Regions from separate parts of the Mycetohabitans rhizoxinica HKI 454 genome, predicted to be linked through region 1. Evidence: predicted binding sites of a transcription regulator. Region 1 holds the regulator's gene; each other region holds the start of a gene.
What was found. The regulator LexA, encoded in region 1, represses DNA repair genes until DNA is damaged. The targets are predictions, from matches to a motif close to ACTGTATNNNNATACAGT.
Positions count from the first base shown of each region.

Region 2: a site for LexA is predicted at 1,281-1,298, ahead of dinB (DNA polymerase IV). Genes of this name have one in related genera too.
Region 3: a site for LexA is predicted at 1,361-1,378, ahead of imuA (translesion DNA synthesis-associated protein ImuA). Genes of this name have one in related genera too.

Region 1 covers NC_014722.1:1,727,825-1,731,083, reverse strand. Annotated here, with positions in the region: gene RBRH_RS07620 (DUF2939 domain-containing protein) at 31-693, opposite strand; gene RBRH_RS07615 (hypothetical protein) at 718-1,134, opposite strand; gene lexA (transcriptional repressor LexA) at 1,155-1,802, opposite strand; gene RBRH_RS07605 (sulfate ABC transporter substrate-binding protein) at 2,026-3,075, shown strand; gene cysT (sulfate ABC transporter permease subunit CysT) at 3,187-3,259, shown strand, end outside.
Region 2 covers NC_014722.1:1,443,323-1,446,581, forward strand. Annotated here, with positions in the region: gene RBRH_RS06740 (chitinase) at 1-864, shown strand, start outside; gene dinB (DNA polymerase IV) at 1,344-2,510, shown strand; gene RBRH_RS06750 (GntR family transcriptional regulator) at 2,660-3,259, opposite strand, start outside.
Region 3 covers NC_014723.1:89,436-92,694, reverse strand. Annotated here, with positions in the region: gene RBRH_RS19545 (Y-family DNA polymerase) at 1-708, opposite strand, end outside; gene imuA (translesion DNA synthesis-associated protein ImuA) at 635-1,348, opposite strand; gene RBRH_RS19540 (hypothetical protein) at 1,626-1,823, shown strand; partial or broken gene RBRH_RS21610 (DUF7673 family protein) at 1,976-2,065, shown strand; gene RBRH_RS19805 (hypothetical protein) at 3,015-3,259, shown strand, end outside.

The DNA.
Region 1 (3,259 bases):
TGGGTCGGCCCCGTGTCGCAATGACCCGCATCATGAACCGTTGAGTTTGACTCCAACAAGTTGCCAGCTGAAAACGCCGGTTCGGTTAAAAATCATCCTATACGGCGGGTCCTTCGAATCAGTGCGGTATCGGACTACGAACTCGTTGAGGCCGCGATAGGCGGCACTCGCGCGAACTTCGCCGCTTACGGACGCGCCGGCCGCGGGCTGTCGGCCGCCTGGTGCGCTGGGGCCGGCGGAATCCGACGTACCGGAAACGGCTGCGCCGCGTGTCGCACTCGCTTGCGGAACCCGCACCGGGCCCGGCGGTGTCGTGTCGCTTGCCAAATCGCGCGGGGGCATGCCGGCTAGCAACGCGGCCACACCGTCTGGCGTTGCATAGACTTCGACAATCGGTGCGATTAACGCGGAACCGACCATCGTGCCGACACTGGCGACTGCCTGCGCCAGCGGCGAATCATCTGCATGCGCGCCGACCGCACGCGTGATCCGTGCATTGAGTTCCTGTTTCAAACTGGCACGCAATGCAGGGTAGTCGACGTATCGATTGACCGTCTCGGCGTCGCGCGCATCGGCTGCATGCTCCAGGCGGTTCAGGACGATATAAGGCGACGCGTAGCTGAGCACGCCTGCCACCCCGCTAGCCAGCGTCACCCCTGCGGCGACAAGACGCTTAAATGAGGCCGATGTCATATGCGCAGTTGTAGCGCGAACAAATTAATCCAGCAAACCGTGGGCAACCCCAGTCTCCTCTGCCGCGATATACCGGTCGATCATGCTGCAAACCGCATCGATATGGCCCACTAGTACCACGCGCGATGCACTGCGGTAGACGCGCACCGGTTCGTCCTCCCGCCATGGGCGACGACGGGCCGGTTCGGCCTGAGGCACGCCGTGGCGCAGCGGCACGCGCGCGAAAGCCGGTAAGCTAGATGGCAATTCCATGTACTCCCGCACGACGTGTGCCATGCCGTCGTGCATTGGTGCGGTCGGGCGCTGTGCCGGCGTCGCGCCGCCCATCAACAGACCGAACGAAGTGGCGGGGTGCGATGATGCACCGCATGGCACGAGGCCTCGCAGATGACGCAGGCGCCCGAACGCGCGTAACGGAAACAGGCGGGCAAGTCGTTTCATCGGTTTCTCCGTGTCGGTATTTAGAACGCGTTGGGGCGGATCAAGCCGACCGCAATGCCTTCCAATTCAAAATCTTCTTGTCCCGGGCTCACAATGATGTTCTCGTAATCCGGATTTTCTGCGATCAATTCGATGCCATTTACCAGCCGATGGAAGCGCTTGACCGTCACGTCGTCGCCCAGCCGCGCCACCACAATCTGGCCTTCTTTCACATCGTGCTGTTTCTGTACGGCCAGCAGGTCTCCGTCGAAGATGCCTGCATCGCGCATCGACATCCCGCGTACTTTCAGAAGATAGTCGGGCCGGCTCACAAACAGCGCTGGATCGCACGCGTAATGCTGCGCGATATGCTCCTGAGCCAGGATCGGACTGCCGGCCGCGACGCGACCGACCAGCGGCAGCGATAACTGCATGACCGCTGGATGTGGCAGCGTGTACTGGTGCGGTCCGTCTTCCATTGACAGCAATCGGATCCCGCGTGACGCACCCGCCGCCAGTTCGATCACCCCTTTGCGCGCCAACGCGCGCAAGTGCTCTTCGGCCGAGTTGGCTGAGCTAAAGCCGAGTTCTGCAGCGATCTCGGCGCGCGTCGGCGGAAAGCCGGTGCGCTCGATCGCGCGGCGGATCAAGTCGTAGACCTGCTGCTGACGGGCGGTGAGTTTAGTCATGAGGTTACTGTATGGATGAACAGGTTCCTGTATTTTTATACAGTATTCGCAGTATTTCAAGTGTTACTTGAAATCGTTGTCTGTTTGCTCGTGGCATAAATTGTTGGCGCGCCGCCCGGTCTCTTACGACTTTTGAATATAAAAGCATAAGGAACGATTATTTTTGATAATGAAACGCGTTCGTTAGACTTGGCCGGTCCTCACGACATCCACGGGCATACAAATGAGCGAACAGGTAACGGGGCGGGCGCGGCAGCGCGACAGTGCATCGGTGTGGCGGCGGTTAGCCGCGACATGGGTGCTGACGTGCGGCATCGTGGCCAGTGGCGCGGCCGTCGCGGACAGGACGCTACTCAATGTGTCGTATGACCCGACGCGAGAACTGTACCAGGACATGAATCAAGCGTTCGCAAAAGAATGGAAGGCCAAGACCGGCGAGACCGTATCGTTCAGACAGTCGCACGGCGGCTCGGGCGCGCAGGCGCGTTCGGTCATCGATGGCTTGCAGGCGGACGTTGTCACGTTGGCGCTGGCCTACGATATCGATGCGATCGCCAAGCAGGGATTGATTGACGCGGATTGGCAAAAACGCTTGCCGGACCATGCGGCGCCGTACACGTCGACGATCGTGTTCGTTGTGCGCAAGGGCAATCCGAAACGGATCAAGGACTGGGACGATCTGGTCAAGCCGGGCGTGTCCATCGTCACCCCGAACCCAAAGACTTCCGGTGGCGCACGCTGGAACTACCTGGCCGCATGGGCGTACGCGTTGCACCAGCCGGGTGGCAGTGAGCAAAAAGCGCGCGAGTTCGTCGCAAAGCTGTACAAGAATGCCGGTGTGCTCGATTCCGGCGCACGGGGTGCGACTACCAGCTTCGTGCAACGCGGTATCGGCGACGTGCTGGTCGCCTGGGAAAACGAAGCATTCCTGTCGCTCAAGGAGTTCGGGCCTGACCAATTCGAGATCGTGATGCCATCGGTCAGCATTCTGGCCGAACCACCGGTCGCGCTGGTCGACAAGGTGGTGGACCGCCGCGGCACGCGCAAGCTCGCGCAGGCTTACCTGAACTTTCTGTACACCGAGCAGGGCCAGCAGATCGCGGCAAAGCACTTCTATCGGCCGCGCTCGAGCAAGGTGCCCGACGCGCTGATCCGGCAGTTCCCAAAGCTTAAGTTGTACACGGTCAACGATACATTCGGCGGATGGGCGAAGGCTCAAAAAGTGCATTTTGCCGACGGTGGCGTATTCGATTCGATTTATCAGCCACAGTAAGCCGACGATGGCTGCCAGGCGGCGGCCCGCGGCCTGAGAGGGCTGCCGGCGTACGCCGAGCCCGAATCCCCTGGGTCGGGTGCGAGCGGTGCTTGGAGGCGAGTAGCAGGCATGAGTCGTTTTTATTTTCGCAAGCCCAGTGCGTTGCCCGGGTTCGATGTCACGTTCGGTATCACGGTCGCGT
Region 2 (3,259 bases), 280 kb from region 1:
CAAGCATGCAGCAGCGCGTCGGCGCTGGCCGCGGCGTATCAGACGGTGATCGATACGTATTCGTTGACGCATATCGATTTCGATATCGAAGGCGCGGCGCAAACGGACAGCGCGGCGCTGACGCGCAATTTCCAGGCTGTACGGCAACTGCAGCACACGATGCGCACCAACGGCAAGGCACTGCATGTAACGTTGACTCTCCCGGTGATGCCATCGGGGCTGACCGCCGATGGCTTGCGCGTACTCGACGCAGCGCTAGACAACGGTGTGACGCTGGATACGGTCAACATCATGGCGATGGACTATGGCAATGGCACAGCTGACATGGGCGCGGCGGCGAAGCGCGCTGCCACGTCAGTCTACGCGCAGTTGGATGCGGCGTACAAGGCGGCGGGCAGCCCGAAGACCGACGCCCAGTTGTGGCAAATGATTGGCGTGACGCCGATGATCGGCAAGAATGACGTGCAAGGCGAGACGTTCTCGCTGGCAGACGCGAAGGCGCTGCTCGACAAAGCTCGCTCGGATGGTATCGGACTGCTCAGTAACTGGTCGATCGGCCGGGACAAGGCTTGTGCGAGCAATAGCGGTGGCGCATCGCCCAGTTGTTCCGGCGTTTCGCAGCAACCGTATGCATTCACGCAGGTGTTCCGGCAACTGGGCGGCCATTGGGGCACTGGCGTGACGCAGGATTCGTCGTATGGTGGCGGCTCGCACGGTGGCAAGCCGACGCCGGGCGCGCAATGGTCCAGCTCGCAAATCTATACAGCCGGGATGACCGTCAAGTACCACGGCGTGACGTATCGTGCAAAGTGGTGGACGCAAGGCGACGTGCCGGGCCAGTCGGAGGTGTGGGCGAAGGTCTGAGCATGCCGCTGTTGCGGCCCGTGGACAGTGTCGGGAACGTGATGAGCGGGGCGGCGCTCAACTTTGCCTTGGATGCCGCCAGCGTGGTGCCGCTCGCCGTCTTGATCGGCGTGCTCGCATAGGTTGTCAGCGGCATATACGGCACCGACGCGGTTAATGACCAGTGCGTATTCAGCGCGTAGTTCAACCCGAGGTCCCGCCGCAACGCCGACTGCGGGCCGCGACCATCGCCGTCATCGGCAACAGCGTGAGTCTGGCGCGCCGGACAGGTGGGCAGGCGAAACACGGCAATACACGTTGCAGGTACGGGCCAGCAATAAAAAGCAGTCCATATGAAATGAATGCGGATGCCATCGACGCCAGTGTCGATCCCGCGATTACCGGTTTGACAAAACGTACGCGTTCCCGCTGCGCCGCCTGTACAAATATACAGGTATACTATCGCCGTTCAACATTGCACAGCCGCCATTCCGATTGCCATGGTTCTGACGCGCCGGATCGCCCATCTTGACATGGATGCCTTTTACGCATCCGTCGAGTTGTTGCGCTATCCCGAGTTGCGCGGCAAAGCGGTGGTGATTGGCGGTGGCCGGAAGGCGGCGCCGCAGACGCTGCCGGACGGCACGCGCCGGTTCGCCCGCTTGGGCGATTATGCGGGGCGCGGTGTGGTCACCACGTCCACGTATGAGGCGCGCGCGCTCGGCGTATTTTCCGCGATGAGCATGATGAAGGCCGCGCAGCTTGCGCCCGACGCTATCCTGCTGCCCACCGACTTCGACTCGTATCGCCACTATTCACGGCTGTTTAAGGCCGCGGTGGCGACATTCACTGATCAGATCCAGGACCGCGGGATCGATGAAATCTACATCGACTTGACCGCGTTGCCTGACGACACGCGAGCGTTGGCGATGCGCATCAAGCAGGCGGTGCGCGACGCGACCGGTCTTACGTGCTCGATCTGCGTTGCGCCAAACAAGCTACTCGCCAAGATCGGCTCGGAGTTGGACAAGCCGGACGGCATGACGATTTTGTCCATCGCGGACCTGCCGACGCGGATCTGGCCACTGCCGGTGCGCAGGGTTAACGGTATCGGCCCGAAGGCGGGCGAGAAGCTTGTGTCGCTGGGCATTGCCACGGTCGGCGATCTGGCGAAGGCCGATCCCGGACTGCTGCAGGAGCATTTCGGCCACAGTTATGCCGCCTGGCTGGCCGATGTCGCCCACGGCATCGATGAGCGGCCGGTGCAAGTCACGTCAGAGCCGAAATCGATGAGCCGCGAAACCACGTTCGAGCGTGATATGCACGTGCGCCACGACCGCGCCTCGCTCTCGGCGATCTTCACGGACTTGTGCGTGCGCGTGGCGCAAGACTTGACGCGCAAGGGCTATGTCGGACGCACGGTCGGGCTGAAGCTGCGCTATGCGGATTTTCGCACTGTCACGCGCGATGTCAGCTTGCCGGAGCCTACCGCGGATGCGGTTGTGATCCGGCGTGCCGCCACCGAATGTCTGAAGCGCGTGCCGCTGGACAAGCGGCTCAGGTTGCTCGGCGTGCGGGTCAGTGCGCTGCGACCAGCGCACGCACAGCGCTTGGTGCGCGAGCCGGTGCAACACAAGTTGCCGTTTGCCGAAGCGGGGCTCAGTTGAGGTGAACTGCACACCCCGTGCTGTGTTTAGCGGACTCAACTCGTGAACGACCTGCGACAGAGCAGGATCGCTCTTACTGCACTCACGTGCGTGACGAAAGCCGTCGATGATCAGCAGCACGGCTCGGTGGCGCGACGGATATCACCGCGCTAGCTGACCGGGAATCCGACGCGCTCCATGGTGCCGATGTGGCGTGACAACAATTGAGCGGCGCGCTCGAGATCATGGCTTTTCAACGCGTCGATGATCAGTTGATGGTCGTGGTTCGAGCGCGATTGCCAGCCGCGCGCCCGGCCGACGGCGAGCACGAAACGCGAACTGGTCAATTGCAGCACGTCCAGCGTCGCCAGCAGGCGGGGCATCGCGCAATGACGCACCAGCGCGTAGTGGAACGCTCGGTTGGCCGCATCCCACGACGCAAGCGAATTGGCGGCGTCGCACGCGGCGTGGGCGCTTTCGAGCGCCTCGAAATGTTCGGCGCGCAGGTGTGGCATAGCGTGGCGCAGCGCGAGCGGTTCGAGCACCGCCCGCATGTCAGCCGCTTCCTTGATGGCGACACGGTCCAATACGGTGACGCGCACGCCACGCCTATGCAGGATTGTCACCAGTCCGATTGCCTGCAGACGCTGGAACGCTTCACGCACGGGCACATGGCTTGCCCCAAATTCCTTGGCGATGTGGTCTTGCCGCAGGGCGGTACCGCCGGCCAACTCCCCACTGATAATACGCTCGCGCAACCGGTCCACGAT
Region 3 (3,259 bases), on a different replicon from region 1:
CGCATCAAATTGGGGCGGCACCTGCAGCCACGCATACCCTTCGGGTGCCAAGCCGCGCGCGCGGTCAAGCGCTTCGAGCAGTGCCGTGCCGCACCGCTTGTTCAGGCCCGCACGCGGTAGACGGCACACGTCGGCAATCGTGCGGCAGCCTAAGCCGTCGAACCAATCAGCGTAGCGTCGCGCGGACGGCAGTACGTTCAACGGCCGGCGTCCGAGCACACGTTCCAACGATTCTAATGACAGCGCATAGCCGCCTCCGGAGCGCGCCAACAGCCACGCTGCATAGCCGGTGGGCGCCACCGCCCACTGAGCCGACACGCACAGCGCGTCAATGAGCGCGCGCGCATCGCGGCGCAGTGCCCGGATACCCCGAAAAAGCCGCAGGCTTGCGCTCACGTCCAGCAGCACGCACGCCTCGTCGGTCACCACGACATGAGGGGTAAAGCGCAGCATCGCCATCCCGACGCTGTGCTGTAGCGCCGCTTCGCGTAGGCGATCACGCTCGTGCACGCGCACGTGCGGTGCAAGCGCCAGCACGCCGCCGCGGCGCATGCCGGCGCGAATGCCCAGCATGCGTGCCCTTTCATCGCAATGCGCGACGCGGTCTTGCTCCAGCACCACGCACCCACGCGCGTCAGGCGGATACCCACGCGGGTGAAACACTTCGAGTAGCAGGTAAGGCAGATGCACGCCGATCCACACGGCCATGGCAACTTAATAAGATGGGAGAAGGAATGAGCGGGATATCGAGGGGCGTGTCATGCGTCGGACCACGACGCTTCAGTAGCGTCACCTGCACGCCTGCACTGGCGGGCGCGAGCGCCACACGCAGTGGCGCGGGCGAAGCACTGCGCGACGCGCACAGCGGCCGCAGCAAGAAAAAGAGCGCCGCGCCGCGCTGGGCGGCCAGGTGCAGCCGGCGCAGCACGTCGGCGGATACGCTAGTAAGCCAAAGCAGCACCGCGCCGCATGAGCCGGTGCGCAGCGCCTGTTCGGCCGCCCAGCACGCATCGGCCGTCTTCGGCGCACGCAGCACACACCAGTGGATACTGTCCAGGCCCCAATAGCGCAGCGCTAATGGTTGCACGGTGTGCGGCGGATTGATTAATACGATGGCACGCGGTTGCAGTGTGCGCAGCGCCGGCGCGAGCAAGCGTAACTCGCCAATACCGGGTTGCGAAATAAGCAGCTCAATTAGCGCACCTTGCGGCCAGCCGCCACCGGGCAACTCGGCATTGAGCGTGGTGTAGCCGGTATCGATGCGGCGCTCGCTCGCGCGCGCAAGTTCAGCGCCCCGCCACAGCGTCGGGTGCAGTGACTGGGGCGAAAAGGGCAAAGCTTGACCCATGGAAAACGAAATACTGTATGGATATACAGGTATACTATATCGATAGAAGACGCTTTTTATCTGGCACGAATTAATAAACCGACCGATATCGCACAACCTATGGCGTGAGGTGTTACGGGAAAGCGTCATGGGGGCGCAACGCATCAAAGGCGCTATAGTGTCGTGGTGGTTCGCCACGCATGTGAGCCGTGGACGCAGACCGCGCGGTGCCAACGCTGTCTACTTGCTAAACTAAAAAACAATGGTCGTGGTTTGCCAACGAGGACGAAGCTGACGAATGACTCAAGAACCGAGCATAACGCTCAATGGAACACACCTGACCACCGGGCAAGCGATGACGGTGCGCGTTGCGCTGCAAGCGTTCGGCGCGCTGCTGTCAGAGCCGTACCCACTGGGGCGAGACGAGCGCAACCTGGCACTGACCGAGCTATATCGAGATCGGCTTCGCGAAATTGTGCAGCTGCTGCAGACGTAAGCCACTGAAAAGCGGCTGTTGAGTCACCGATGAGCCAAAACGCGCAGTCAGTCGGTCGATGATGCTGGCTCTCGCCGGGCGGATTAGGCTTAGACGAGCGTCACGTTGAAGATCTGTAGCGCACTTGCGGCACCCGCAGTGAAAGGGGCGCGAACAACTACCCCGACACGCTCGGCTACGGCCCGCAGTTCGAAGCCATCGTGAAGGCATGGCGTCCCGAGCTTGTGAAAGAGTGGACATAGTCTGAGACTATCGACCAGAAGACCCAACCCGACTTGTGAAAGTCGGCGCGATTACGCCGCGACTTCTTATACCTTCAGAGTTGTTGAACAAGACGTTGAGCAAACAGGAACAGTTGTGATTACCAACACAGGCTCACGTCCGCGACGAACGCGCCAAACTGGCGCCTGAACCACGACTTAACCTTGACCCTGCCCTGCCACCGTTGATATGGTCGGAAGGATCCAACTGACCCAAAGCCGTTGATCGCGCCGGGTGGCAGTCGCTGTCACCGGTCAGTTGTCGATTGGATAAGGGCGCGAATGGGGCGGCAATAACATCACAACAGCCAATCATCTTTGAGAAGGCGAAGGTATGCGAGTTTGAAGCAACCCTGCCAAGCCGACTTCTCTACTCACGGTCCGCGGCATCGCAGAGAAGCATAACTTTGTAAGCTCTTTCATCTGGGATCTAGAGCGGAACGATTCTCTTTATCTTTTTTATTTTACTAATGATATCGCAACGCGATCTATTGGAAAGGGCTTGCTACGTGCACAGGTGTGTCCACGGGTACCCGCTTTCATGCGGCCTTTATGTAAAGATTGTGTAATAAATTTCTCTATCTTTACCAACGACCTATGCGAAATGGACAAGCTTCGCGCGCTCCAAGCTACGTGTGTACGGTGCGGTCCGGGATGGTGGAATGTAACTCAACCTGCACCATCACTTATTCGATCCGCACGTTGTTTCGGCTGCGTGCTGCTTACCATTGCCAGCTTCACACGAGCTTCTTCAGCAGTGTGCGTTACCAACAGACGATGTAATAGCTGCCGCATATGGGCATAGCACTATCCGCCAAGAACATGGCGTTTACAGCCCATCGCTGTGCTCAGTTTCCCACTTTTAGCTAACCTGCCGTGCGGCTTCGCTTCGTACCGCGCCGTTTCTTGTTATCGATTGCCGAGCTTACCGATGGACTTTGATCTGAATGCCGCTTTGAACGACTACCAAGTCTACATGCGTGCGTTGGAGTCGTGCCCGCAAGCTGCTGCGTCGGCCCCCCCGCCGGCATTGAGACCAGCAAGCGGTGGACTGGCGAGCCCGTCGGCCAGCCGGCCCACGACCTATCATGACCTGCCGCCCGAACTGATTCAGCAGATCGGTGACTACGTGCCCGTTCAAGACGTGGAGAATTTTTCAGCAGTCGATCGTCGTAC